2 regions of the Xanthomonas sp. WHRI 8932A genome follow, and region 2 is predicted to be linked to the other one. Evidence: predicted binding sites of a transcription regulator. Region 2 holds the regulator's gene; the other holds the start of a gene.

Region 1 (14,381 bases), on a different contig from region 2:
CTGGCAACCCGCGCATCGTGGTACGCGCACGCCCGCTCGCCGACTGGGGTGGCCGTACGCCCGATACCACCTGGGGCAGCAACCATATCCGCTGGGTGTTGCCGGAATTCACCTTGCGCCTGACCACCGACGTGCCGGTGCGCTTCGTGCGCGACGGCTTGCCGTTCGTGCTCAGCCACCCCGTGAGTCTGGTGCTGGGCGTGGACGAATCGCTGACCCGCTCGCTCACCGGCTATGTGCAGGAAGCGCAGGAACGCACCGAAGAATATTGGCGCGAATGGGTGCGCTATCTCTCCATTCCGCTGGACTGGCAGGAAGCGGTGATCCGCAGCGCGATCACGCTCAAGCTGTGCCAGTACGAAGATAGCGGCGCGATCATTGCTGCGATGACTACGTCCATTCCGGAAGCGCCAAATACGCCGCGCAACTGGGATTACCGGTATTGCTGGCTGCGCGACGCTGCGTTCGTGGTGCGCGCGCTCAACCGGCTCGGCGCCACGCGCACGATGGAGCAGTTCATCGGCTACATCTTCAACATCGCCACTGCCGACGGCACGCTGCAGCCGCTGTACGGCATCGGCTTCGAATCGCAGCTGGAAGAGCATGAAGTCGACACGATGGAGGGCTACCGTGGCATGGGCCCGGTGCGGCGCGGCAACCTGGCGTGGATCCAGCAACAGCACGATGTCTATGGCAGCGTGGTGTTGGCCTCGACGCAATTGTTCTTCGATCTGCGTCTGAAGGATCAAGGCGACGCCGACACCTTCCGCCGGCTCGAACCGCTGGGCGAACGTGCCTATGCGCTGCACAACGTGCCCGACGCCGGCCTGTGGGAATTCCGCGGCCGCGCCGAAGTGCATACCTACACCGCCGCGATGTGTTGGGCCGCGTGCGATCGCTTGTCGAAGATTGCCGACCGCCTGGCCTTGCCCGAGCGCAGCGTGTATTGGCAGCAGCGCGCCGACAGCATTCGCGAGCGCGTGTTGGCCGAAGCCTGGAGTGAAGAACGCGGTCATTTCACCGACACGTTCGGTGGCCATCGTCTGGATGCCTCGCTGCTGTTGCTGGCCGACATCGGCATCGTGGATGCCGACGACAGCCGCTTCGTGCGCACGGTCGAAGCGGTCGGCCGGGTGCTCAAACATGGCGATGCGCTGTATCGCTACATCGCGCCCGACGACTTCGGCGAGCCGGAAACCAGCTTCACCATCTGCACGTTCTGGTACATCGATGCGCTGGCCTCCATCGGCCGCAAGGACGAGGCACGTGAATTGTTCGAGCGCATTCTGTCGCGCCGCAATCACCTCGGCTTGCTCTCGGAAGACCTATCGTTCGAAGACGGCGAAGCCTGGGGCAATTTCCCTCAGACCTATTCGCATGTCGGTTTGATCATCGCAGCGATGCGCTTGTCGCGGAGCTGGCAGGAGGCGTCATGAGTCGTTTGGTGGTGGTATCCAATCGTGTTGCAGTGCCCGGCGAAAACCGTGCCGGCGGCCTTGCAGTCGGGTTGTTGGCAGCGCTCAAGGAGCGCGGCGGCATGTGGTTCGGCTGGAGCGGCAAGACCGCCCGCGGCGATAGCGGCGGCATGCACGAGCAAACCGAAGGCGACATCACCTTCGTCACCATGGACCTCAACAAGCGCGACATCGACTCGTACTACAACGGCTTTGCCAATCGCACCTTGTGGCCGTTGCTGCACTTCCGGCTGGACCTGGTCGATTACGACCGCGCCAAGCGCGAAGGCTATCTGCGCGTCAATCGCTTGTTCGCAGAAAAGCTGGCGCCGCTGCTGAAAGACAGCGACACCTTGTGGATTCACGATTACCACATGATCCCGCTGGGCGCGATGCTGCGCGAGCTGGGGGTGGGCTGCAAGATGGGCTTCTTCCTGCATGTGCCGATGCCGTCGGCCGATTTGATGCAGGCGATGCCCGATCACGCGCGCTTGTTCAGTACCTTTTATGCCTACGATCTGGTCGGCTTCCAGACCCAACGCGATGCCGAGCGCTTCAAGGCGTATGTCCGCCTGTTCGGTGGCGGCCGCATTCTGGACGGCGATCTGGTCGAAGGCCCGGGCGGGCGGCGCTTCACCGCCTCGTCGTTCCCCATCGGGATCGACACCGATCTGATTGCCAATCAGGCAAAGGCATCCGTCAGCAAGCAAGCCGTGCGCGATCTGCGCGAAAGTTTGCGCGGGCGGCAGCTGGCCATCGGCGTGGACCGGTTGGATTACTCCAAAGGTCTGCCGGAACGCTTCCAGGGGTTCGAGCGTTATCTGGAACGCTATCCGGATCAATCCGGCAGCCTGACCTATCTGCAGATCGCACCGGTATCGCGCGGCGATGTCACCGAATATCGTCAATTACGCGGGCAGCTGGAACAGATCGCCGGCCATATCAATGGTGGACATGCGGGGCCGGACTGGACGCCGCTGCGCTACGTCAACCAGAACTTCAGCCATGCAACATTGACTGGTTTCTATCGGGCCGCATCGGTGGGCTTGGTAACGCCATTGCGCGATGGCATGAATCTGGTCGCCAAAGAATTCGTGGCCGCGCAGGACCCCGAAAATCCCGGTGTCCTGGTGCTGTCGTTGCTGGCCGGCGCGGCGGACGAAATGAAGGAAGCGCTACTGGTCAACCCGCACGATCTGGACGGTGTGGCCGATGCCATTGCGACGGCAGCCAGCATGCCGTTGGCAACACGTATCGAGCGCTGGCGGGCGATGATGGATCATCTGCGCAAGAACAACATCAACCACTGGCGCCAGCGGTATCTGCAGGCACTCGCAGACGCCTAAGCTTTCCTCGGTGCGGGGGAATATACGCAGACTCGCTGCGTGCATTGCCTTCTTCCTGCGAGAGGCTGGATACATTCCCTTCTCCCTCCGGGAGAAGGTGCCCGAAGGGCGGATGAGGGTACGGCAGTCACGCGAGCAATCCGACATTGTGCTCGATGGACTGTCGCAGCCCTGGCTTGAGCGCTGTGCTTTGGTGCGAGCGACGTACTCTGGATTGAGCACTGTGCTCTGGATTCACCGTGGTGCTGAAGTGCCCGCATTTTTTTGCCAATCCCAAATCCCAAATGCAAAATCCCGGCTTCAAACGCCGTCGCCTGACGCAATCCGGCGCGATACGGCCGCACCGGTGCCCTGCGCTCTTCGCCATGCGCGGCACGGCGCACAAACTCGCTGCATGCATTTCCTTCTCCCTCCGGGAGAAGGTGCCCAAAGGGCGGATGAGGGTACGGTTACAAGGGATTTCCGGCAGGTGCACTTGTAGCCATGCGGGAATTTCAAGCACAGCTTTAAGCCACAGCGCTCTAGGGCACAGCGAAGTCAAAGGCTTCCACGCCCTTCAGGCGCGGGTGGCCTCTTCGGCCACGCATGACTGCGGTGCTCGGCTTGCTTTAAGGCGACTGGGTGAGTCAAGAGCAAAAAACTGAGCTAAGCAAAGCAACGGCAAGGCCAATGCAGAGCAAGCCGAACAAAAAAAGCAATTCGAAAGCGACAGCGAATCTCGCGTGCATCACTGGTCAGGTATCACCGCGCATCACCCGAAAATGTCAGCACCCTTCGCTGCACTGCTCAAATTCCACGCAAATTCAGTACATCCGAGCTGCAGGTTGGAACGGTGGTTCCTATTCCGTCACGGACAGGCGGCGCTCAGAGGTCTAAAATATTCACATGAGTAGCGCTGAGGACCCTGGGAGGGGCTGCGCGTTCATATCCAAGGTCGCCGGCAGCCTTTGCCAACGGGCGACCTCTCTCCCTCCACGACTTGTCGCCGGTGCATGCCGCCCAAGTCCTTCCTGATATCTCAAAATGACTGATCAATCCTCAAAACGTGGGCTAGGCACCTGGTTGCTGGTGGCCTATGCAGTGGTGATCGCCGTGCTCGGTGCGGTGCTCGCCTACGAAGGCGGCCGTCTGGTCGCTGTCGGCGGTTCCTGGTACTACCTGCTCGCGGGCATTGCGCTGCTGCTGGCCGGCGTGTTGCTGGCGCTGGGCAAGCGTGCCGGCCTATGGCTGTTTGGCGCCACGCTGGCCGCCACCATCGCGTGGGCGCTGTGGGAAGTGGGTCTGGATGGCTGGGGCCTGGTCCCACGTCTGGCCTGGATGTCGGTGCTGGGCCTGGTACTGCTGCCGTTCTGGGGCGTGGCGCGTCGGCGCATGCAGCCGTTGTCCGGCGCAGGCTATGTCGTGGTGACCGGCGTGCTACCGATCCTGGGCGCAGCGCTGATCCTGTGGCCGCTGTTTATGCCGCGCAATGTGGAGCTGGCCGACGCATCCAAGCAGCCGGCCGACAACGCCACTGCCTTCAGTCGCGGCAGCGTGCCCAGCCCGGACGGCAATGTCGCGGCCAATCACGACGCCAGCAACTGGACCGCGTATGCCGGTTCCAACCTGTCCAATCACTACACCCCCGGCGCGCAGATCACTCCGGACAACGTGAAGAACCTCAAGGTGGCCTGGGAATTCCATACCGGCGATCTGAAGCCGGCCGGCTCCAAGCTGGGTTATGCCTTCCAGAACACCCCGCTCAAGATCGGCGACCTGCTGTACATCTGCACCCCGACCCAGAAGGTGATCGCGGTGGAAGCGGCCAACGGCAAGGAGCGCTGGCGCTTCGACCCGCAGACCAACCCCAAGGCGATGGCCGGTGTGGCCGCCACCACCTGCCGTGGCGTGTCTTACTACCAGGCGCCGGAAGGCACTGCCGACTGCCCGACGCGGATCTTCTGGCCGATGGTCGATGGTCGCCTCGGCGCGCTGGACGCGCAGACCGGCAAGTTGTGCACCAGCTTCGGCAACAACGGCTATGTGGACCTCAATGCCGGCACCGGCAATACCAAGCCGGGCTTCGTCGGCCCGACCTCGCCGCCGGTGGTGATGCGCGGTGTGGTGATCCAGCCGACCGGCCAGGTGCGTGACGGTCAGGAAGGCGATGCGCCGTCCGGCGTGGTGCGCGGCTTCGATGCCCTCACCGGCCAGCTGCGCTGGGCCTGGGATCTGGGCAACCCGGCGATCACCGCCGAACCGCCCGCTGGCCAGACCTACACGCGTTCGACCCCGAACGTGTGGTCGCTGATGGCGGCCGACGACGAGCTGGGCCTGGTGTATCTGCCCACCGGCAATGCGTCCGGCGACTTCTTCGGCAAGGGCCGTACCCCGCAGGATGAGGAATACACCGCCTCGTTGGTCGCTGTGGACGCGGCCACCGGCAAGGAGCGCTGGCATTTCCGTACCGTCAACCACGATCTGTGGGACTACGACATCGGCCCGCAGCCGAACCTGGTCGATTGGCCGGTCGCCGGCGGCGGCACCCGTCCTGCGGTGATCCAGGCCACCAAGTCCGGCCAGGTGTTCGTGCTGGATCGTGCCACCGGCGCACCGTTGATGCCGGTCAAACAGATGGCCGTGCCGCAGGGCACCGACCACGGCGACTGGACCGCTGCCACCCAGCCGATCTCGCCGGGCATGCCCAACACCGTGGGCGCGCCGAGCCGCGAGGTCGAAACCATCATCGAATCCGATGCCTGGGGCATGACCCCGTTCGATCAGCTCGCCTGCCGTATCCAGTTCAAGCAGCTGCGCTACGAAGGCATGTTCACCCCGCCGACGCTGCAAGGCTCGCTGGCGTTCACCGGCAACCACGGCGGCATCAACTGGGGCGGCGTCTCGGTCGATCTGCAGCGCGGCATCATGGTGATGAACAGCAATCGCCTGCCCTACACCTTGCAGGTCTATACCCGCGAGAAAATGAACGAACTCGGCGTCGTGTCGGTGTTCGACGGCAAGAGCAAGACCCCCGGCTACATGGCGCAGAAGGGCCTGGCCTATGGCGCGCGCAAGGAGCCGTGGATGTCGCCGCTCAACACCCCGTGCGTCGCCCCGCCGTGGGGTTACATCTCCGGTGTGGATCTGCGCACGCAGCAGGTGCTATGGCGCCGTCCGCTCGGCACCGGCTACGACCAGGGCCCGATGGGCATCCCGTCCAAGACCAAGTTCGAGATCGGCACGCCTAACAACAGCGGCTCGCTGGCCACCGCCGGCGGCGTGACCTTCATCGGCGCAACCCTGGACGACTTCATGCGCGGCTTCGACACCCGCACCGGCAAGCAGGTCTGGGAGACGCGCGTGCCGGCCGGCCCGCAGGCTGCCCCGCTGAGCTACACCATCGATGGCAAGCAGTACATCGTGGCCGCCGTGGGTGGACACGACCGCATGGAAACCAAGTCCGGCGACAGCGTCATCGCCTGGGCCTTGCCGGACGCTGCACCAGCGGCGCCGGCGAAGTAATCGCCGGCCCTTTTGGGCAGTGACACAACAGACCGGCCGTCGCGAGACGGCCGGTTTTTTTATGGGCGGCCTGTCGATTGGGCGGATCGTCGTTGTCCGGATGCGGCGGAGCATGTGGTGTGCGGTCGGAACATGTGGTTCCGGCAGCACGCCTGAATTGCACGGTGTTGCATCCGCCGATGACAGGTGTGCCAAAACTGCGGTTTGACCGACGGGCCATCGGCGTCGCACCGAGCCGTGTCGGAGTGAGGTCTTTCCGAAGTTCTTCGGGTCGCTGCCTTTCAAGTTCTCCTGCTGCGATTTCCCGACACCCGGTGCACTGCCATAGCGGTGGTTTGTGCCCGCTCTGATTTCAGCGCAAACCCGACACCGGCAACAGTGCAAAGCGCGCTAGTCGCCGCTGCCAGATCAGAGAGAAGCAAACCGCCCACCTGCATTCCATCGGAGCGCGGAATTGCGCGGCCTCACGACAGCCTAATTTCACGTGGAATTTACAACCAGGAACACTGATTCCGGGCAGCCGCGAGCTGCTCAAAACATACGCACCGCAACTGAAAACGCTTCCAAATCAACCACATCAGCTTTTTACGTGGTCCGCAGCACGCATTCCGATAAACGGTCCTTTCACACCATCATGATTCGGGCTCAGCCGCCGATACCCCATTGCAGCCCACTCCTGCCGCACACCGTTCCCCCTTTCCCAGAACACTAGTCGGACTCAGCCTATGTTGCCTTCACACGATGCCGCACCCGTTTCCCGCCCACCGGCGGATGCAAACGTTGCGCGTACCACCTGGACTGCATGGATGCCCGCTGCCGCACACCTCGCGCTGCTGGCCTTGCTGACGTTCTATGCAGCCACGCTGGTGCCCGGCGGCGTCGGTAGCGCGTTCGCGAAGCTGTTCCCGGCCCTGCTGGTGCTCGGCGCGGCCAGCGTCGGCCTGTGGTGGTGGACGCGTCGTCGCAACAGTGCGCAGCTGCAGCAGGCAGTGAGTGCCGTCGCTGCGCTGGGCGAAGGCCGCTTTCAGCGCCTGGACGCGCGTACCGCCTCCGGTGAACTGGCACCGCTGCTGCGCACGTTGCAGGCGACCCAGGACAAGCTGGCCATCCGCATCGACGTGATGGAACAAGGCCTGCGCCACGGGCAGTTCGTGATCAAGGCACTCGACGATCTGGACACCATGATCCGCATCGCCGACGACGACGGCCAGGTGCTGTTCGCCAACCGCAAGCTGCTCGCGATGCTCAAGCTGATCGAGCCGGATGTGCAGAGCTTCCGCCCCAGCTTCCATGCCGAAGGATTCGTCGGCGGCAGCATCGGCGACATCTACCCGGACAGCCAGGCCGCCATCGACCGCATGCGCGCGTTGAACGCGTCCAAGGCCGTGCGCGCGCCGTTCTTCGGGCGCCAGATCGACTTCGTATACAGCCCGATCATCGCCGCCGACGGCACCAAGCTGGGCACCATCGCGCAGTGGATGGACGTCACCGCGCAGGTCAACGCCGAGCAGGCACTGATCCAGATCATCGATGCGGCATCGGCCGGCGATTTCAGTCGCCGCATGCAGGTCGACGGCATGGATGGCGTACTGCTGTCGCTGGCGCAAGGCATCAACCGCATTTACGACTCGGTGGAAACCCACCTGGCCGCGTTGGCACGCGTCATCAGCGCGATGGCCGAAGGCGACCTCACCCAGCGCGTGGACGGCGATGCGCACGGCATCTTTGCGCGTCTGCGCGACGACACCAACCAGACCGTCGCCCGTCTGACCGAAATCATCGGCGGCATCCAGACTGCATCGGACACCATCCGACAGGCTGCGGTGGAAATCGCTGCCGGCAATACCGATCTGTCCGAACGCACCGAGCAGCAGGCGGCGAATCTGGAAGAAACCGCAAGCTCGATGGAAGAACTCACCTCGACCGTGAAGCAGAATGCCGAAAGCGCGCTGCAGGCCAACCGCCTGGTGGTGGGCACCGGTGAAGTGGCGCAAAGCGGCGGCCAGGTGATGGACGATGTGGTCGCCACCATGAGCCAGATCAGCACCGCCTCGCGCAAGATCGGGGAGATCATCGGCGTCATCGACGGCATCGCGTTTCAGACCAATATCCTGGCGCTCAATGCCGCAGTGGAAGCAGCACGTGCCGGCGAACAGGGCCGCGGTTTTGCGGTCGTCGCCTCCGAAGTGCGCGCATTGGCGCGGCGCTCTGCCGATGCGGCAAAAGAAATCAAGACGCTGATCGCTGATTCCACCGACAAGGTGGAGCTGGGCTCGGGGCTGGTGCATCGTGCCGGCGCGACCATGCGCGAGATCGTCGGCTCGGTCAAACACGTCACCGACATCATGAGCGAGATCACCTCGGCCAGCGCCGAGCAGTCCAGCGGCATCGAACAGGTCAATCGCACCGTCGCACAACTGGATGAGGTCACCCAACGCAACGCCGCGTTGGTGGAAGAAGCCACCGCCGCCGCACGTAGCCTGGAAGAACAGGCGGTGGAACTGGCCGATGCCGTCTCGATCTTCCGCCTGCAGCCTGCGCACAGCGGCAACTCGAATGTAGTGCGCGCAAGTTTCGGAAACGCGGCGGCATAAATCGTAGGAGCGCACCTGGGCGCGACGGAGCTTTATCGGTAACGCCCCATCGCGCCCAGGCGCGCTCCTACGCCAAGCAACAGTGCGTGTCTGCGATCCTCGATCCGGCACGCGCAGCCGCAAACAACATGCCGAATCGAAGAGCCATCGCACAGATGAGCCAATCTTCGTAGGAGCGCACCCGGGTGCGCTCCTACGCAAAGTAAGCGTGCGTGTCTGCCATCGTTGGTCCGGCACGCGCAGCCGCAAACAACACGCCGAATCGAAGAGCCATCGCACAGAAGAGCCAATCTTCGTAGGAGCGCACCTGGGCGCGACGAAGCATTACTGGTAACGCCCCATCGCGCCCAGGTGCGCTCCTACGCCAAGCAGGCTTGGCGGCAGCGAGGGCTAATCCAGGAACCGCGCACGCTGCTCGGGTGTTGGCAGCATGCAGTGCTCGGTACGCCCGAACCAGCGATAGCGATTGCGCGCGATCAGGCGATAGCCGATGTCGCGCAAGCCACGTGGGACCACGCGCAACACTGCAAACAAGCGCCAAACGCCACCCAAACCGGCCAGCACGCGCACGATCGCATCGCTGTCGGTCCATGCACCGGTGTCGTCCACCAGCAAAAACGACAGCGGATCATCGGGATCCAGCCCGTGCTGCTGCAACAGCGCGCGCCCGGCGTGCCCCTGCATCGCGGCAAAGCGATAACGCCCACGTCGATCGTGGCGCAGCAGCAACGTGACCCAGCCATTGCACAGCAGACACACGCCATCGAACACGATGGTTGCCGGCGCACTGCGCGCATCAACCTGCGGCGATTCAACCTGGCGCAAGCCAACCCTCGTAGCGAATGAACGGCCCGACCAGCGGCAGGTGCACGTCGACGAAAAATCCATAGCGGCCAGCGTCGGCATGCTCGCGGCAACGCACCTGCTCGAACCAGCGCGCAGGCAGCGGGATCCAGCCGAATGCCCACACGCGCGTGGCCTGCCAGTACAACGCGTCGGCATCGGCACGCAGCGCGAATTCGAAGCGCACCGCGCCCAGGTGCTCGCGCAGTGCGCCGCCCTGCCGCCACAACCGCGAATACATCGGCAACCCGGCAAAACGCCGATGCCAACGCTCGCCGTGCGCATCGACCAGAAACTCCACTTCGACATCCACCTCGCCAGTGCGCGGCAACCGGCTCAGCAACGCCAGCAACGGCACCAAGGCATGACGACCGCGCTGAATCTGCGCCCTTCCGCCAAAGGTCTGCCGCTGCTGCACCGAGTGCAGCGCACGCACCGGCGCAGGCAGATGCGCGAACGCATCCTGGCCGAGTACCTGCGCGAACAATGGCGTGTTCAGGGCGCGATCCAGGCCAGCGTGGCCATGCGTCCGCTGCGACGGTCGCGGCGGTGCGAGAAGAAGCGTTGCGGATCAGAAATGGTGCACAGCCCGCCGCCATGGATCGCGCTGGCCGGCACGCCGGCACGCTGCAAGCGCTGGCGCGCCAGTGCATACAGATCCACCTGCCAATGCCCCGGCCGCGTGGCGCTGAAGGCGTCCTGCGCCTGCGCATCGTCGGCGACGAAGGCATCGAAGACGTCCTGCCCGATTTCATATGCCTGCGGCCCCGCGGCCGGCCCCAGCCATGCGATCAAGCGCGACGCAGGCGTACGCATGGCGGCCACGCTGCGCTCGAGCATGCCGTCGGCCAGCCCGCGCCAACCGGCATGTGCGGCCGCCACTTCGCTGCCATCGGCCGCCGCCAGCACCACGGGCAGGCAATCGGCAGTGAGGATCGCCAGCACCACGCCAGGCACAGCGGTGACAGCCGCATCGGCAATGGGTTCAGACGCAGCTGGCGCGAGATCGCCCGCGCCATCCGACCGCGCATCGGATGCAAGCAGCGGCGCCTCGACGCGCACCACCTCCACACCGTGCACCTGCCGCAACCAGTGCGGCGCGCTCGGCAACGCTAGCGCTTCGACCAGCAGTACCCGGTTGCGCTCCACCTGCTCGGGCGTATCGCCCTCGGGGCTGTTGCGGTTGCCCAGATTGAGCGTGTCGAACGGCGGCAGCGAGCCGCCCAGCCCGTAGCGCAATGTAGTCAGCGCATGGATGCGTGGCGGCGCAGGCCAGTCGGCCGGCAGGATGCAAGGCGCGGCCACTGTCACTTCAGCGGCGCGCCAGCTCGGCGGCACGTGCGCTGTCTTCGCGCAGCGCGGTCATCAGCCGCTGCAGGTCGGCCGGCACCGGTGCGGTGGCGCGCACCGGCTCGCCGCTGACCGGATGCAGGAATTCCAGCGTTTCGGCATGCAGCGCCTGGCGCTTGAAGGTGCGCAGCTCGTGCACCAGCTCGTCGGTGGCGCCCTTGGGCAGCTTGAGCGCGCCGCCGTACAGCGGGTCGCCAACGATCGGCGACTTCAGATGCGCCATATGCACGCGGATCTGATGGGTGCGCCCGGTTTCCAGGCGGCATTCCAGCGCGGTATGCGCGCGGAAGCGTTCGCGCAGCCGGTAATGGGTGACCGCGTCGCGGCCGTCGTCGCGCACCGCCATCTTGAGGCGATCGCGTGGATGGCGGTCGATCGGCGCATTCGCGGTGCCGCCGGACACCAGCGCACCGACCACCACCGCCAGATACTGGCGATGCACATCGCGCGCGGACAGCTGTTCCACCAGCGCCGTCTGCGCCTGCACGGTCCGCGCGACCACCATGACGCCGCTGGTTTCTTTGTCCAGACGATGCACCACGCCGGCACGCGGCACCGCCGACAACGCGGGGTCGCGGAACAGCAGCGCATTGACCAGGGTGCCGTCCGGATTGCCCGCGCCTGGGTGTACGACCAGGCCGGCCGGCTTGTCGATCACCAGCACCTGGTCGTCTTCGTACAACACGTTCAGCGGGATGTCCTGCGGGGCCGCGTGGGTCTGGGTTTCAAGCACCACCTGCAGCTGCACGCTCTCACCGCCGCGCAAGGTGTCGCGCGGACGCGCCATTTCGCCATCCAGCAGCGCATCGCCGGACTTGATCCATTCCGACAGCCGCGAGCGCGAGAATTCGGGGAACAGCTCGGCCAGCACCGCGTCGAAACGGCGCCCTGCGGCGTTATCGGGCACGATGGCCTGACGGATGGACGGGTCGATGGGGTCGGCAGATGGGTCGGACATGGACACTGGCACTCAGGCAAAAACGGGAATTTAGGGGTCCGGGAGGCAGGAGTCAGTCGCCGGACAGGCCACTAGGCTATCATCGCGCTTTCGTTTTCCTGACGCGTCCTTCCCAGACCCATGATCCGACGGTCCACGTTTTCCGCGCCTGCGCGCCTGATTGCCCTCATGCTGGTCATGGCGTTCGTCGTCACCGGCTGCCACCGCGGCGCCAAGGACAAGAATCCCGATGAGGGCATGCCGGTCGAGCAGCTCTATGGCAAAGGCCACGGCCTGATGGAGAAAGGCAACTGGGCTGGCGCCGAAGCCAGCTACAAGCGCCTGATTGCCCAGTACCCGTATGGTCCGTACACCGAGCAGGCGATGATCGAAAGCGCCTACGCCCAGTACAAGGCCGGCAAGCACGACGACACGGTGTCCAGCGTCGACCGCTTCATCCGGACCTATCCCACGCACCGCAACATCTCGTACCTGTACTACCTGCGCGGGCTGGCCAACAGCAACCGCGACACGGTGTTCCTGCGCCGGGTGTGGTCGCTGGACCCAAGCCGCCGCGATCTGTCGTCGCCGCAGCAGGCCTACAACGACTTCAATACGGTCACCGACCGCTATCCCAACAGCCGCTACGCGCCCGATGCGCGCAAGCGGATGATCGAGCTGCGCGACGTGTTCGCCCAGCACGAGCTGGATAACGCGCTGTACTACCTGCGCCGCAACGCCTGGGTGTCCGCAGCCGGCCGCGCCAACTACCTGCTGGAAACCTACCCGCAGAGCGCCTATCAGTACGACGCCGTTGCCGTGCTGGCGGAGGCTTACACACACCTGGGCAACAAGACCCTGGCCGCAGACGCACGCCGCGTGCTCGAACTCAACAGCCCGCAGCACCCGTGGCTGACTGGCAATTGGCCGAAGTACCCCTGGGCGATCCGCAAGCTCAACCCGTTTGCCGGCGAGAAGTCCGCCGCTACCGGTCAGCGCAATGCGCAGATGAGCCGCGACTGAGACTTGTAGTCGCTGCGGAATACATAAGGGGCCGAAAGGCCCCTTTTTCATGTCTGAGAGGTCGGTGCGGCAAGCCGCAGCAGCAGTGAGCGCTCCCCGCTGCGGTAGCGTCTGTCCGCGTGTGCTCGCTCCCTGTGCCGGCGTATCGCAAGCCCGCCCGCGTCCCGTAACCGGCGCCAGATCACCGAACCGGCGGGCTGGCCTGCCTATACTCAAGCCTTAGAGCAGCTAACAAAACGACTGTGCTCATCGCCAGGCGGGCGCGGCCGGTTCTCGGAGTCGGCATGTATCACGCATACACTCGGGTTCCTCCGCGCCGTCCACACCCACCTGACGATGGCTCGCGACGGTTTGTTAGCCGCTCTTAGGAAGATCCGACTCCCCGCCGGCGCCAGCCAAGGAGGCCGCATGTCTCGTCTCATCGCCCTATTTTTGCTCGCGGTGTCGCTGGCAACACTGAGCACGGTCTCAGTCGCAGCCCCGATCGTCTACGGCGTCAACGCCCACGACAATCGCCCCGGCTACCCCATGAACCAGGCCGAGGCACGCTTCAAACTGCTGGCCGCGCGCAATCTGCGCAGCTACCGCTTCGATGTGGATCCGCGCGATTACGCAACGCTGGATGCCCTGGTGCCACTGGCGCGTCAGTACGGCATCACGCTACGCCCGATGGTCTACCCGATGTCGCGCGAGATCGGTTACCAACTGGCACGTCGCTATGCGGCCGACATCAAGGTCTGGGAGATCGGCAACGAACAGGACCTGGTGCGCGCCGAAGCCGATGCCCGCATCGCAGCGATGACCACCATGTATCTGGGCATGCGCCAGGCCTCAAACGAACTGGGCGCGGGCCTGCGTTTCACCATCAACATCACCGCCTGCAACAGCGACGACCGCAGCGCCAACGCGCGTTGCCCGGGCGACCGCAATGGCTCGCTATGGTTTCTTGCCAAGGCCAAGGCCGCCGGTTTCGACTTCGACCACATCAGCTTCCACTACTACGCCTTCCACCACGATGCCGGCTACTGGACGGACTTGTACCTGGGCCAGCTACGCACGGCTGCGCAAACCTACAACACGCCGGTGTTCTTCAACGAGCTGAACTGCGCCGAGGTCTACACCGGCAACACCACCGGAGGCGCGGAAGGCGATCGCGGCTGCTTCGACAGCCTGGCGCAGCTGCTGCGCAACGTGCGCGCCAACTATGCCGACGTGGTCGCCGAGATCAATGTCTACGAGTTGCTGGACCAGACCACCATCCAGGGCGCAGAAGGCCACTTCGGCCTGATGTACGACCTGACGCGACCCAAGCCGACTCTTGATTTGCTCACCC
Region 2 (14,381 bases):
GCGCAATACTCAACCTGTCGATAGCGCCAAACCGCAGTCTTTGCGTGCCACACGCCCCCTCCAGGCTGCAGTCGTGCTTGCTGGCAGCTGCACAATGCGCAAGGGTGGTGTCCTAAAGTAAAGCGCGTGAACAGCCGCTAGTCGATATAACGCGGCCTGCTATGGGGGCTGCCAATGGCAAGCGTGAGACACCGCGCGAGGGGCGCGGACCGCACGCACCGATGCGTGGGAGATTGCAACGCTCGTGGGGTTCTTGCACCGCCAAGGGAGGTCGTCAGGCCGAGGGGCATCGTTTGCTGCGATGCTGCTGCTGGCGTTGCTGTCGTTTGCCGATCTGGCCAGCGCACAGAGCGCCAGCATCCGTCGCTATGCGCACGACCAGGGCCTGCTCGGTCTTGCCGGTACTTGCCTGTTGCAGACCCGCAGCACCTTGATGTGGGTCTGCACCGAGAGCGGGCTGTATCGCTACAACGGCCGCATCTTTCAACAGGTGATGCTGGACGGCCTGCGCAACGAACCGATTACCTCGATCAGCGAAGCGCCCGATGGGCGTCTGTGGGTCGCCGGCTTCCAGGCGTTGTTCGTCGGCGACGAGCACGGCTTTCGCAAACTCGCGCGCGATGAAGCCGAGCACCTGCAGGAAGGCCTGCTGCTTGCCAGCCCTGCATGGGGCACGGTGATCGCCAATGGCGGCGAACTGGAAGTGCTGCGCGCACGCAGCAACGGCCGTTGGCATAGCGAGTATCTGCTGGACACCGCCACGCGCGTGCGCCTGCCCGATCTCTCCAAGGTACTGAGCCTGTCGGTGGAAGGCGACACGTTGTGGGTCGGCTGCGGACGCAAGCTGTGCGCCATCGATGCGCAGCGCAAGGTACAGGTCTACGGGCCCGACGAGGGCGTGCCGGTCGATCGCTGGTACAGCGTGTTACGCGACAACGACGGCGGGCTGTGGGCGCGTGGCGCCGGCACCCTGCTCTACCGCGCACCAGGTGCGAGCCGGTTCAGCGTGCGGCCGTTGCCGCTGCTCGACAGCAACACGGTCGGGCAACAGGCGCCGTTGGTGATGGACCGCGAAGGGCGTGTGCTGGTGCGCCGCAACGACGGTCTGGCGCGCTGGGAAAATGGCGCATGGCGCAGCTTCGGCACCGAGAACGGGCTGCCGCCCGGCAGCAGCGACGCGATCGTGGTGGACCGCGACGGCGACGTCTGGATGACCGTGGATGGCGAAGGCCTGGTGCGCTGGGCCGGCTACGAATGGATCGAAAACTGGGACGCCTCGCAAGGGATGCCGGCCCCATCCACCTGGTCCATCGCACGCGATGCGCAGAACGCACTGCTGGTCGGCAACGAGCACGGCGTAGGCCGTCAGGCCCGACCTGGCGAGCGGTTTGTGCCGGCCCTGCCGCAGGCGGGCATCCAGATCGTCGGCTTGGCGCGCACTACCGACGGCAGCGTGTGGACGCTCAATTCTGCCGGCTTCGTGCGCCGCAACTGGCCGGACGGACGCAGCGCCGAGGCCGGCAAACTTCCGCGTACCGGACGGCGCCTTTATAACGACCGTCAAGGGCGCCTGTGGATTCTCACCCTCGGCGGACTGTTCGTGATCGAGCGCCCGCTGGACGGCGGCACCTTGCAGCCTGTCGCCGACATGCCTGCGATCGCCTACACCGATATCCAGCAGACCGCAGACGGCACTCTGTGGGTCTCCAGTGCCAACGGGCTGTTTCGCCTGCAGGGCGAGCGCTGGTCCAAGGTCAAGGTCAAGGTCAACGGCGGCGACTCTGATCCGTGGATCAGCAAGTTCCATATCAGCGACAGCGGCGAGGTGTGGCTGGCGTTCTATCGCCCCGGCCTGTGGCACGGCATGTTGCTCGGCGATGGTCTGGACCTGCAGGCGATCAACGACGAAGCGCTGCGCGACGCGGGTGTGTACCTGATGCGCAGCGACAGCCTGGGCCGGGTGTGGGTGGGCCACGCACGCGGCGTGGAGGTCTATAACGGCGAGCGCTGGGCGCATCTGTCGCAGTCGCAGGGCCTGATCTGGGACGACATCTCCGAGGCCGCATTCTTTGAAGATCCCGACGGCTCGGTGTGGATCGGCACCGCGCGCGGTGTCAGCCACCTGGCGGATCCGGCGCGCCTGTTCGACGAGCGCCAGCCCAGCGTGCGCATCGACAGCGTCAGCCGCGGCGGCGTGCCGATACGCGCCGGGCAACTGCTGGCCTGGAGCGACACGCCGTTGCATATCGAACTGTCGACGATGGAGGTCTACGACGACCCCAGCCGGCTGACCGTGCGCTATCGCGTGCGTGGTCTGCACAACGAATGGATCGAGAGCGACGATCTGTCGATCGACCAACCTCCGCTGCCGTCCGGGCATTTCCGCCTGCAGGTGCAGCTGCTGGACCGCTATCGGCGCACCGCATCGCCGGTAGTGGATCTGGCATTCGCGGTGGCGCCGTTGTGGTGGCGCAGCCCGCCGGCGATTGCGCTGTATGTCTTGATCGGCGGCGGCTTGCTGATCGGCCTGTGGAGCTGGCGGCACCGCCATCTGGTGGCGCGCGAGCGCATGCTGGCCGAGCTGGTAGCCGAACGCACCTATCAACTGGAGCGCGAAAAACGCGACCTGGAAAGCGCCCGCGCGGCGTTGGCATTGAAGGCCAGCCACGACTCGCTCACCGGCCTGCTCAACCGCTCCGGCATTCTCGACGCCATGACCGAAGAGCTGCAGGCCTGCGCGCATGCCGAGCACGCGTTGGCGGTGGTGCTGATCGATCTGGATCACTTCAAGCAGGTCAATGACGAGCACGGCCATCTGGTCGGCGACGCGGTGCTGGCCAAGGTGGGCGCGCGGCTCACCGCCTGCCTGCGCGACTCGGACAAGGTGGGCCGCTACGGTGGCGAAGAACTGTTGTTGCTGCTGCCCGGCATGACCCGTCAGAGCCAGCACCGGCTGCGCGCCATCCACGAAGCGATCAGCCTGCCGCTGTACGACGTTGGTGCCGCGCGGCCACTGCAGGTGACCTGCTCGATCGGCGTGGCGTGGTTTCGCATCGGCGACACCGCCGCCACGCTGCTGGCACGTGCGGACGAGGCCTTGTATCGGGCCAAGGGCCACGGCCGCAATCGCATCGAACCGGAAGAACCCGAGGTTTCGGTCGCCTGATCCACTGCGCTGCGCCATTGCGTGCTCAAGAACGCGCGCAGCGGGTCGCTAGCTCCTTGAGCAAGCGCGTCTTTCGACGTCGGAACTGGATGGGTGGTCGCAACCTACAACCTTGGCATGGTGCTGTTGTCGCTGGTGGTGGCCGTGTTGGCCTCCTATACCGCGCTGCATCTGGCCGCCCGCATGACCGCCAGCCGTGGCGGCATCGCCGCCGCATGGCTGGTGGGCGGCGCCATCGCGATGGGCATCGGCATCTGGTCGATGCACTTCGTCGGCATGCTGGCCTTCCAGCTGCCGATTCCGCTGGGCTACGACGTGGCGCTGACCGCCTATTCGATGCTGGCGGCCATCCTGGCCTCGGCGCTGGCGCTGTGGCTGACCTCGCAACCGCAACTGCCCTGGCCGCGGCTGGGCCTGGGTGCGGTGCTGATGGGGTTGGGCATCGCGCTGATGCACTACATCGGCATGAGCGCGCTGCGCATGTCGCCTGCCATTACCTATGACCCGGCGCTGTTCGCGCTGTCGGTGGCGATCGCCATCGGTGCGTCTGCCGCCGCGCTGTGGATCGCGTTCCGGTTGCGTCACGATGGCCGCCGCTACAGCCTGCGCCTGATTGCCGCCTTGATCATGGGCGTGGCGATCGTCGGCATGCATTACACCGGCATGGCCGCCGCGCAATTCGCACCTGGCAGCATCTGCGGCGCGGCCGCCGGAGCGCACCTGCCGTTGTCGTGGCTGACCGCGGTGGTGGTGGCGGTCACGTTGGGCCTGCTGATCCTGGCGCTGGTGATCTCGGTGCTGTCGCGCCGCCATCAGCAGCACACCGAAGTGCTGGCGCAATCGCTGGCGCAGGCCAACGCCGATCTGGCGCTGGCCGCCCTGCACGACCCGCTCACCCGCCTGCCCAACCGGGTGCTGCTGCACGAGCACGTGCTGCAGAACATCGAGCGCGCGCAACGCGATGGGCAGCGCTTTGCGGTGATGCTGATCAACCTGGACGGCTTCAAGGTGGTCAACGACGGCTACGGCCATCGGGTCGGCGATCAATTGCTGGTGGTGGTGGCAGAACGCCTGAGCGCGCATCGGCGTGCGCACGGCAGCCTGGCGCGGCTGGGCGCGGATGAATTCGTGCTGGTGGCCGATATCGCCGACCCGGAAGACGCGGCGGCCATCGCCGGGCATCTGGTGCAGGCGTTGGCGGTGCCGTTTCTGGTCGGCGATCAAGAGCTGCGCCTGAGCAGCAGCATCGGGATTGCACTGTATCCGGAAGATGCCGGCAGCGAGCACCAGCTGATGACGCACGCCGATGCGGCGATGGGCCATGCCAAGCAGGCCGGGCGCAATCGCTACCGCTTCTTCGAGCGCGCGATGACCGACACCACCCGCGAGCGCCTGCAACTGCTGCAGGATCTGCCGCGCGCGCTGGAATCGGGCCAGTTCGTGCTGCACTACCAGCCCAAATACTGCGCCGACGACGGCCGCCCGATCGGCGCCGAGGCGCTGATCCGCTGGCAGCATCCAGAACGTGGCCTGGTGCCGCCGGACAGCTTCATTCCGCTGGCCGAACGCAGCGGCATGATCGGCCCGCTCGGCAGCTGGGTGCTGCAGCAGGCGTGCCGGCAGATGCGCGCGTGGCGCGACGACGGACACGGCGACTGGCGGGTAGCGGTGAACCTGTCGGCCACCCAGCTCGCCTCGCCCAGCCTGCTCGACGAAGTGGCCACCACCCTGGCCGAGCATGCGATCGCCCCCGGCCAGCTCACCCTGGAAATCACCGAAACCATGGCCATGCGCGATGCCGAGGCCTGCCTGCGCACGCTTGGCCAGCTCAATGCACTGGGCGTGCGCATTGCCATCGACGATTTCGGCACCGGCTATTCCAACCTGCTCTACCTGCGCAAGCTGCCCGCGCACGAGCTCAAGATTGATCGCAGCTTCGTGCAGGCCATGGACAGCGGCGCCGAAGATATCGCCATCGTCGCCGCCGTCGTGGCGCTGGCCCACACCATGCGCTTGCAGGTGGTGGCCGAGGGCGTAGAAACCGCCGCCCAGCGCAACACCCTGGAACGGCTGGGCTGCGACCAGCTGCAGGGCTATCTGCTGGGCCGGCCGATGGAAGCCGACCGCTTCATTGCAGTGGTCGTCGCCCAACGCGACGGCCCGCGTCGCCTGGCCAGCTGAGCAACAAACGACGTCGAACGACTCTCGGCCCAGCCTTCATGCTCAACGACTCCCAGCCAGGCCGAGCACCAGCCTGGACGTGGAGCGGCTGACAGCACGTAGCGAGCGTTTGCCGGGCAGTGAGCGCAGTGGCGTTATCGGCCGCATCCTGCGGTCACAGGCCAAGGCCAAGCGCCGAGTAGGGTCGAGTGCGCGGTGCCCTCGCCGCTCGCGGGACACGCCGTGAACCCGTCCCTGGGGGCTCGATGGCGGCATCCATGCCGCCAACGGTCCCGCAAGCGGCGAGAACACCGCGCCAGACAGCCGGCTGGTGACTTTGAAGAATAGAAGGCACTGCGCCAGACCGCTGCTGGTTGCGTGGTGAAAGCTCTGCACAACGACTAGCGTGACTGGTCCTTGCCCGCTCACCGTCGCGGGACCCTTGGCGGCATGGATGCCACCAAGGAGCTTGGAGCAGCTAACAAAACGACTGTGCAGCCACCAGGCGGGCGCGGCCGGTGCTCGGAATCGGCATGTACCACCCGTACACTCCGGCTCCTCCGCGCCGTCCACACCCACCTGACGACTGCTCGCTACGTTTTGTTAGCCGCTCTTACATGGACGTACTTGCAGCGTGTCCTGCGATAGTGGGCAGGCAAGGACACTGCAGCCAAGTAGCAGATCAGCCGGCCTGCACTAGAGTGACGTCACGCAGTTTGTTAGCCGCGCTTTTGTAGACCGACGGGCTGCCCTCGCCCCTCACCGTCGCCACAACCCTCCAGCAGCTCAACGCGCGGCCACTGCTTTTTTCGATTCCCCAATCCCGATTCCCGCTCCGAAACTGGAACGCCGCTTGCATGAGACCAGGCTGATCCCCCACCGGCACCTCCATGTCCGAGTCCGACGACGGCGGCGAGCGTACAGAGCTTCCCACCGAAAAACGCCTGCGCGAAGCACGTGAGCAGGGCAACATCCCGCAATCGCGGGAGTTGTCCACCGCAGCGGTGTTCGGCGCCGGCGTGTTCGGGTTGATGGCACTGGCCGGCGGCATCGGCGACGGCGCGGCGGTGTGGATGAAGACCGCGCTCAGCCCCGACCCGAGGATGCGCGAGAACCCGATGGCGCTGTTCGGCCACTTCGGCGACCTGCTGATGCAGCTGCTGTGGGTGATGCTGCCGCTGATCGGCATCTGCCTGCTGGCCGGGCTGGCCGGCCCGCTGCTGATGAGCGGCCTGCATTTTTCCAGCAAGGCCATCATGCCCGACCTCACCAAGCTCAACCCGGCCAGCGGGATCAAGCGCATGTGGGGCAGCAACAGCCTGGCCGAGCTGGTCAAGTCGATCCTGCGCCTGCTGTTCGTTGGCCTGGCGGCCTGGCTGTGCATCTCCAAGAACCTGCACGGCCTGCGCTCGCTGGTGAACCAGCCGCTGGAACAGGCGATCAGCAACGGCCTGCACTTCACCAAGAGCCTGCTGTTCTACACCGCCGGCGCGCTGGTACTGCTGGCCGCCATCGACGCGCCGTACCAGAAGTGGAACTGGATGCGGAAGCTCAAGATGACGCGCGAAGAGATCAAGCGCGAGATGAAAGAAAGCGAGGGCAGCCCGGAAGTGAAGGGCCGCATCCGCCAGATGCAGATGCAGATGTCGCAGCGCCAGATGATGGAAGCGGTGCCCAAGGCCGACGTGGTGCTGATGAACCCGACCCATTACGCGGTGGCGCTCAAGTACGAAGGCGGCAAGATGCGCGCCCCGATCGTGGTGGCCAAAGGCGTGGACGAAATGGCCTTCCGCATCCGCGAAGCCTGCGAACAACACCGGGTGGCGATCGTCACCGCACCGCCTTTGGCACGCGCCTTGTATAGGGAAGCTCAAATCGGCAAGGAAATTCCCGTGAGACTCTATTCGGTCGTGGCCCAGGTGCTCTCCTACGTCTACCAGTTACGCGGCTGGAACGGCGGCCCGATGCCGGAATTGCCTTCGCTGGACGTGGATGAGTTCGGCAAGGGAGCCAGCGCATGAGCGCCCAACCTACCCCGCTGAACGCCCGTCGCGTCATGGAGTTGCTGCGCAACGGCCTGGGCGCCCCGCTGGCGCTGATGGCCATGCTGGCCATGCTGATGGTGCCGCTGGCCGCACCGGTGCTGGACGCGCTGTTCACCTTCAACATCGCCATCTCGCTGATGGTGCTGCTGGCGGTGATCTACGTGCAGCGCCCGCTGGAATTCACCATTTTCCCGATCGTGCTGCTGATGACCACGATGCTGCGGCTGGCGCTGAACGTCGCCTCCAGCCGCGTGATCCTGATCAACGGCCAGGACGGCCACGCCGCGGCCGGCAAGGTGATCGAGGCCTTCGGCCAGTTCGTGATCGGCGGCAACTACGCCGTGGGTATCGTGGTGTTCGCGATCCTGACCATCATCAACTTCGTGGTCATCACCAAGGGTGCCGGGCGCGTGTCGGAAGTGACCGCCCGCTTCATCCTGGACGCTATGCCCGGCAAGCAGATGGCCATCGATGCCGACCTCAACGCCGGTTTGCTGACGCGTGAGGAGGCCAAGGCCCGCCGCGAAGAGGTCCGCGAAGAAGCCGACTTCTACGGCGCAATGGACGGTGCCAACAAGTTCATCCGCGGCGACGCCATCGCCGCCATCATGATCCTGTTCATCAACCTCATCGGCGGCATGGCGGTGGGCATGTTCCAGCACGACATGAGCTTTGTGGATGCCGCGTCCACCTACACCCTGCTGTCGATCGGCGACGGTCTGGTGGCGCAGCTGCCGGCCCTGCTGGTGTCGTCTTCGGTCGCCTTGCTGGTGACCCGCGCCTCGCGGGCGCAGGACATGCGCGGCGCCATGATCAGCCAGGTGTTCGGCCAGCACCGCGCACTGGCGGTGGCCGCCGCCATCCTGGGCCTGGTCGGCCTGGTGCCGGGCATGCCGAACGTCGCGTTTTTGACGCTCGGCCTGATCCTGGGCGTGATCGCCTGGAAAATGTACAAGCGCAGCCTGGTGGTCGCCCCGACCGGCGACCCCGCCAGCGACCCCAAGGCCGCCGCCGCAGCCGCCACCGCGCAGGCCAGCGCCGAACTGAGCTGGGACGAACTGCGCCCGATCGACCCGCTGGGCCTGGAAGTGGGCTACCGGCTGATCCCGCTGGTGGACAAGCACCAGGGCGGCGAATTGATGGCGCGCATCAAGGGCGTGCGCCGCAAGCTCACCCAGGACATCGGTTTCCTGGTGCCGCCGGTGCATATCCGCGACAACCTGGAACTGTCGGCCAACGCCTATCGCCTGCTGGTGCATGGCGTGCCGGTAGCGACCGCCGAGATCTATCCCGACCGCGAGCTGGCGCTGGACCCGGGCGGTGCGCTCGGCCAGCTGGACGGCATTCCCGGCAAGGATCCGGCGTTCGGCCTGGATGCCACCTGGATCCAGCCGCATCAGCGCTCCTACGCCGAATCGATGGGCTACACCGTGGTCGACCCGGCTACCGTGGTGGCTACGCATCTGTCGCACCTGATCCGCGAACACGCCCCGGAACTGCTTGGCCACGAAGAAGTGCAGCAGTTGCTGGCCACCCTGGCCAAGACCGCGCCGAAGATGGTCGAAGACCTCACCCCGAAGGCGCTGCCGCTGTCGGTGGTGGTGCGCGTGCTGCAGAACCTGCTGATCGAGCGGATCCCGGTGCGTCAACTGCGCAAGATCGTCGAAGCGCTGGTCGAGCACGCCCCGCAGAGCCAGGACCCGGCCACCCTCACCGCCGCCGTGCGTACCTCGCTGGGCCGCTTCATCGTGCAGGAGATCGCCGGCATGTCCGCCGAACTGCCGGTATTCACGCTGGCCCCGCAGCTGGAGCGCGTGTTGCAGGAATCCACCCACGGTAACGGTGTGGCGCTGGAGCCCGGCCTGGCCGAGCGTCTGCACCAGAGCCTGGCCGATTGCGTCGGCAAGCAGGAAGCCCGCAACGAACCGGCCGTGGTCCTGGTACCCGGCACGGTCCGCGCCGCCCTGGCCCGCCTGGTCCGCCACAGCGTGCCCAGCCTGTCGGTGCTGGCGTATAGCGAAGTGCCGGAAGACAAACGCCTGAAGCTGGTCGGCACGATCAGCTGATTCGAAAGCACACCGTCATCGCCCTAATTCCGTAGGAGCGCACCCGGGCGCGACAGCGTTACCGGGACAGCCCCATCGCGCCCAGGTGCGCTCCTACGATGCAGCGTGCCCCCTGACCAGGCGCAGTTGACGCCGCTCTGCATGCTCAACCGCGGCAACGCGCGGTGTTCCGGACGACGACCTACCACTAAGCAACATCGTCGCCCCCTTTCCGTAGGAGCGCACCCGGGCGCGACGGCTTTACCGGGACAGCCCCATCGCGCCCAGGTGCGCTCCTACGACTGCATCGGCGCTCCGGTACAACCTGACAGCCTCTATCGCGTCCTCCAGCAATCGCCGCAGGGCGGCTACCAACCGCCAACGCCAGGCGCCGGAAATCCGCCACTCGGCAAAATCCCAATCGATTGCATGCCACCGACCCTGGGAAGCATGACGAGCGCGACGCTGTCGCGATTCGCGCGGGCGTTCAATGCGCTCCAAGACACGCGATCTGCGCTGCCGTCCAGCACAGGGACGCCGTCGCACCGGCACCCAATGCCGTCGAAAAATTCAATCAGAACATCCACTTAGCGCAGCAAGCCCGGCTCAGCCTCAGTACCCAGCCTCCACCGCGCGCGCCCCGCACCCACTCGCCAAAAACCCAACACCGCCGTTTTGGCACGCCGCGTGCATTAGCTCTGGCGAGACCGCAGACAGCACCACCGCTGCGGGGCGGATGGCAGGACTTGGAACAACCGAACGGGACAGGCAACTCATGACGCTGGCAACACACCCACATTCATCGCGCACCCGTCCGGCGTCCGGCGGGTCCCGTTCCTGGAGGCACGTGGCATGAAGATCAAACGCTTTGTCGCCCCGGACATGCGCACCGCATTCCGCATGGTGCGTGAAGAGCACGGCCCGGATGCAGTGATCCTGTCCAACCGTCGTACCGCTGAAGGCATCGAGATCGTCGCTGCCAGCAACTACGACGAAGAACTCGTGCAGCGTGCGCTGGAAACCGCACGCTCCGATGCGCCGATCACCCACACCGCTCCGCTGCAGCAGGCGCCCGTGCAGCAGGCTCCGGTGCAGGCCGCTGCCCGCCCCGCCGCTCCGGTGCATGCCCCGCTCAAGCCGGCCGCCGAGACCGGCATGAGCCACCGCCAGCGCGTTGCCAGCGCCGCCGAAGAAATGATTGCTGCGATGGCCCTGCGTCAGCCGGTCAGCGTGCCGCGTCAGGCCCCGGTGGCCGCCCCGATCCGCAGCGTGGTGCCGATGCCGGCCGTGCAGGATGTCGCCGCCCCGGTTGTGCAGCGTCAGGAACACGCGCTGTCGGCCGTGCCGGAACAGCTGTTCGCCGACTTTTTGACTACCGCCCCGGTGCAGCGCCCCGCCGTACAGGCCGCTCCGGTGCAGGCGCCGACCCCGGTCGTTGCCGCAGCCCTCGCCGCCCCGGCTTACGCCGCGCATGGGCAGGACGACGACGCATTCGACGACGAGGCCGACTTCAACCTGGACGACGCGCTGCCGCAGATCCTGCCGCCGGCCGCATTGCCGCCGATCGTCGTCGCCCCCGCCGCGCTGGCCGCGGTGCCGGTGGCCGCCGCGCCGGTCCCGCAGAACGACGAAGAACTCAAGCAGCTGCGTGGCGAACTGGCGCTGATGCGTCAGATGATCGAGCGCGAAATGAACCGCCTCACCGACGAGCGCCTGCGTGGCTCCCCGGTGCGTGCGCAGGCGCTGGAGCTGATGGACGACTACGGCTTCGATGCCGGCCTGACCCGCGATGTCGCCATGCAGATCCCGGCCGATACCGAATTGCACCGCGGCCGCGGACTGATGCTGGGCCTGCTGTCCAAGCGTCTGCCGGTGGCTCCGATCGACCCGCTGGAACGCGGCGGCGTGATCGCCCTGGTCGGCCCCACCGGTGCCGGCAAGACCACCACCATCGCCAAGCTGGCGCAGCGCTTCGCCGCCCAGCACGCCCCGCGCGACGTGGCCCTGGTCACCACCGACACCTTGCGCGTCGGTGGCCGCGAGCAGCTGCACAGCTACGGCCGCCAGCTCGGCATCGCCGTGCACGAGGCCGACAGCGCCGAAAGCCTGCTCGCGCTGCTGGATCGCCTGCGCGACTACAAGCTGGTGCTGATCGACACCGCCGGCATGGGCCAGCGCGACCGCGCCCTGGCTGCCCAGCTCAACTGGCTGCGCGCCGCCCAGCAGGTCACCTCGCTGCTGGTGCTGCCCGCCAACTCCCATTTTGCCGACCTCGACGAGGTCGTGCGCCGCTTCGCCCACGCCAAACCCCAAGGCGTGGTGCTGACCAAACTCGACGAGACCGGCCGCTTCGGCAGCGCCTTGTCGGTGGTGGTCGACCACCAACTGCCCATCACCTGGGTGACTGACGGACAGCGGGTCCCCGACGACCTGCACCGCGCCAATGCCGCCAGTCTCGTTCTTCGTCTTGAAGATTTACGGCGCGCTGCCGATAAGCCCTGTACTCCGGAGCACAACCATGCAGTCGCGTGAATACGCAAAGCTGACCAACGCCTTCCCCCTGACGGCGACCCGTCCCGAGCCTTTGGGCCCGGTGCGCACGATTGCCGTGACCGGTGGCAAGGGCGGCGTGGGCAAAACCAACATCTCCGCCAACCTGGCCGTGGCGCTTGCCGACATGGGCAAACGCACGCTGCTGCTGGATGCCGACCTTGGCCTGGCCAACCTGGATGTGGTCTTGGGACTCTCGCCCAAGTTCACCCTGGCCGACCTGATCGCCGGCCGCTGCACGCTCGATGAAGTGATCATCGAAGGCCCGGGCGGCGTGTTGGTGGTGCCGGCCGCCTCCGGTCGCCGCCACATGGCGGAACTGGCTCCGGCCCAGCACATCGGCCTGGTCAATGTGTTCTCCGAACTGGAACGCGACCTGGACGTGATGGTCATCGACACCGCCGCCGGCATCACCGACAGCGTGCTGACCTTCTGCCAGGCCGCTCAGGACACCGTGGTGGTGGTCTGCGACGAGCCGGCCTCGATCACCGACGCCTACGCGCTGATCAAGGTGCTCTCGCGCGAACGCGGCGTGGACCGCCTGCAGATCATCGCCAACATGGTGCGCGACCCCAACGAAGGCCGCCTGCTGTACGACAAGCTCTCGCGCGTCTGCGAAAAATTCCTCGGCGATGTGTCGCTGAACTATCTCGGCCACGTGCCGCAGGACGACTGGTTGCGCCTGTCGGTACAGCGTCAGCAACCCGTCATCAAGGCCTACCCCGCCAGTCCGTCGGCGCAGGCCATTGCCGAAATCGCACGCCGTACCTCGCGCTGGCAGGCTCCCACCGTGCCGCGCGGCAACGTCGAGTTCTTTGTCGAACGCATCATCCAACGGGGAGTGGCCGCATGAGCACTGCTACCGCAACCACGGCCACCGCGCAGTACCGCGCCGTGCAGCGCAATAACGCCAACGACGTGGTGACCCAGCACGCCGATCTGGTCCGCCGCATCGCCCACCATCTGGCGGCGCGTCTGCCGGCCAGCGTGGAAGTGGACGACCTGATCCAGGCCGGCATGATCGGCCTGATCGAAGCATCGCGCAGTTACGACTCCGACCAGGGCGCCTCGTTCGAAACCTATGCGTCGATCCGTATCCGCGGCTCGATGATCGACGAGATTCGCCGTGGCGACTGGGTGCCGCGTTCGGTGCACCGCCGTGCCCGCGACGCTGCCGCCGCAGTGCGCAAGATCGAGCAGAACACCGGCCGCGCCGCCGCCGCCACCGAAGTGGCCGCCGCGATGGAAATGCCGTTGCCCGATTACCTGCGCCTGATGGAAGACGCCGCACGCGGCCAGGTGCTGAGCCTAGAATCGCGCATCGAAGATCACGGCGAGCTGGACACCACCGCCAAGGGTGGCCCCAACCCGCAGCAGATGATGGAGCGTGGCGAATTCGGCCGCGAGCTGGGCAAGGCCATCGGCCAGTTGCCAGAGCGCGAGCAGCTGGTGCTGTCGCTGTACTACGAACAGGAATTGAACCTGAAGGAAATCGGCGCTGTGCTCGGTGTCAGCGAGTCGCGCGTCTGCCAGATCCATGGCCAGGCCGTAGTGCGTTTGCGCGGCCGCCTCAAAGTCTTCGAACTGGCCGACGCCGGTGTCGAAATTGACGACTAATTTTTTCGCGTATTTTTTCGTGTTAGGAGCTTGATGTGAATAAGAACATGCGGATCCTGATCGTGGACGACTTCTCGACGATGCGACGTATCGTCAAGAATCTGTTGGCAGATCTCGGCTTCACCAATACCGCAGAGGCCGAAGACGGCAACAGCGCGCTGGCTGCATTGCGCTCTGGCCCGTTCGATTTCGTGGTGACGGACTGGAACATGCCCGGCATGACCGGCATCGACCTGCTGCGCAACATCCGCGCCGACGCCAAGCTCAAGCACCTGCCGGTGATGATGGTGACCGCCGAAGCCAAGCGCGAGCAGATCATCGAAGCGGCGCAGTGCGGCGTCAACGGCTACATCATCAAGCCGTTCACCGCGCAGACGCTGGAAGAAAAGCTGGGCAAGGTGTTCGAACGTCTGGCGGCGACCGCCTGATGAACGCCACCGTGGAGACGAATGCCGAACGCGCTGCGTTGATCGAGCGTCTGCAAGGTGCGCTTGATGCACTGGAAAGCGGTGACGAAGCTGCGTGGAAGCGCGAGGTCGATCACCTCGCCGCCCTGCGCACGCGTCCGATGATGCAGGGCCTGAGCCGGCTCGCGCGCGAACTTGGGCAGGCGCTGGGCGAGCTGCCCACCGTGCCCGAAGAAGCCGGCGAACTGGACGATGCCTGCTCGCGCCTGGACCACGTGGTGGAAATGACCGAAAAGGCCAGCCATCGCACCCTGGATCTGGTCGAAGAATGCCGCGAGCTGGCCAACAAGCTGCGCGACGGCGGTCTGAATCAGGACCAGGGCGCGCTGAT

What was found. The regulator FliA, encoded in region 2, starts transcription of late flagellar genes. The targets are predictions, from matches to a motif close to TAAAGTTTNNCNNNCNNNGGCCGATAA.
Region 1: the regulator FliA is predicted to act here: its motif matches at 6,934-6,960, upstream of VC212_RS22020 (methyl-accepting chemotaxis protein).

What each region holds. Positions count from the first base shown of each region.
Region 1 covers NZ_JAYGQQ010000016.1:2,391-16,771, reverse strand. The annotation lists gene VC212_RS22035 (glycoside hydrolase family 15 protein) at 1-1,436, shown strand, start outside; gene otsA (alpha,alpha-trehalose-phosphate synthase (UDP-forming)) at 1,433-2,800, shown strand; gene VC212_RS22025 (membrane-bound PQQ-dependent dehydrogenase, glucose/quinate/shikimate family) at 3,863-6,301, shown strand; gene VC212_RS22020 (methyl-accepting chemotaxis protein) at 7,027-8,895, shown strand; gene VC212_RS22015 (thiol-disulfide oxidoreductase DCC family protein) at 9,286-9,720, opposite strand; gene VC212_RS22010 (DUF4166 domain-containing protein) at 9,707-10,237, opposite strand; gene pgeF (peptidoglycan editing factor PgeF) at 10,234-11,049, opposite strand; gene rluD (23S rRNA pseudouridine(1911/1915/1917) synthase RluD) at 11,051-12,046, opposite strand; gene VC212_RS21995 (outer membrane protein assembly factor BamD) at 12,167-13,048, shown strand; RNA gene VC212_RS21990 (sX9 sRNA) at 13,333-13,408, shown strand; gene VC212_RS21985 (hypothetical protein) at 13,457-14,381, shown strand, end outside.
Region 2 covers NZ_JAYGQQ010000007.1:345,254-359,634, reverse strand. The annotation lists gene VC212_RS13755 (diguanylate cyclase) at 245-3,166, shown strand; gene VC212_RS13750 (EAL domain-containing protein) at 3,260-5,347, shown strand; partial or broken gene VC212_RS13745 (hypothetical protein) at 5,531-5,824, opposite strand; RNA gene VC212_RS13740 (sX9 sRNA) at 5,860-5,935, shown strand; gene flhB (flagellar biosynthesis protein FlhB) at 6,217-7,347, shown strand; gene flhA (flagellar biosynthesis protein FlhA) at 7,344-9,437, shown strand; gene flhF (flagellar biosynthesis protein FlhF) at 10,269-11,948, shown strand; gene VC212_RS13720 (MinD/ParA family protein) at 11,935-12,819, shown strand; gene VC212_RS13715 (RNA polymerase sigma factor FliA) at 12,816-13,583, shown strand; gene cheY (chemotaxis response regulator CheY) at 13,619-14,011, shown strand; gene VC212_RS13705 (protein phosphatase CheZ) at 14,011-14,381, shown strand, end outside.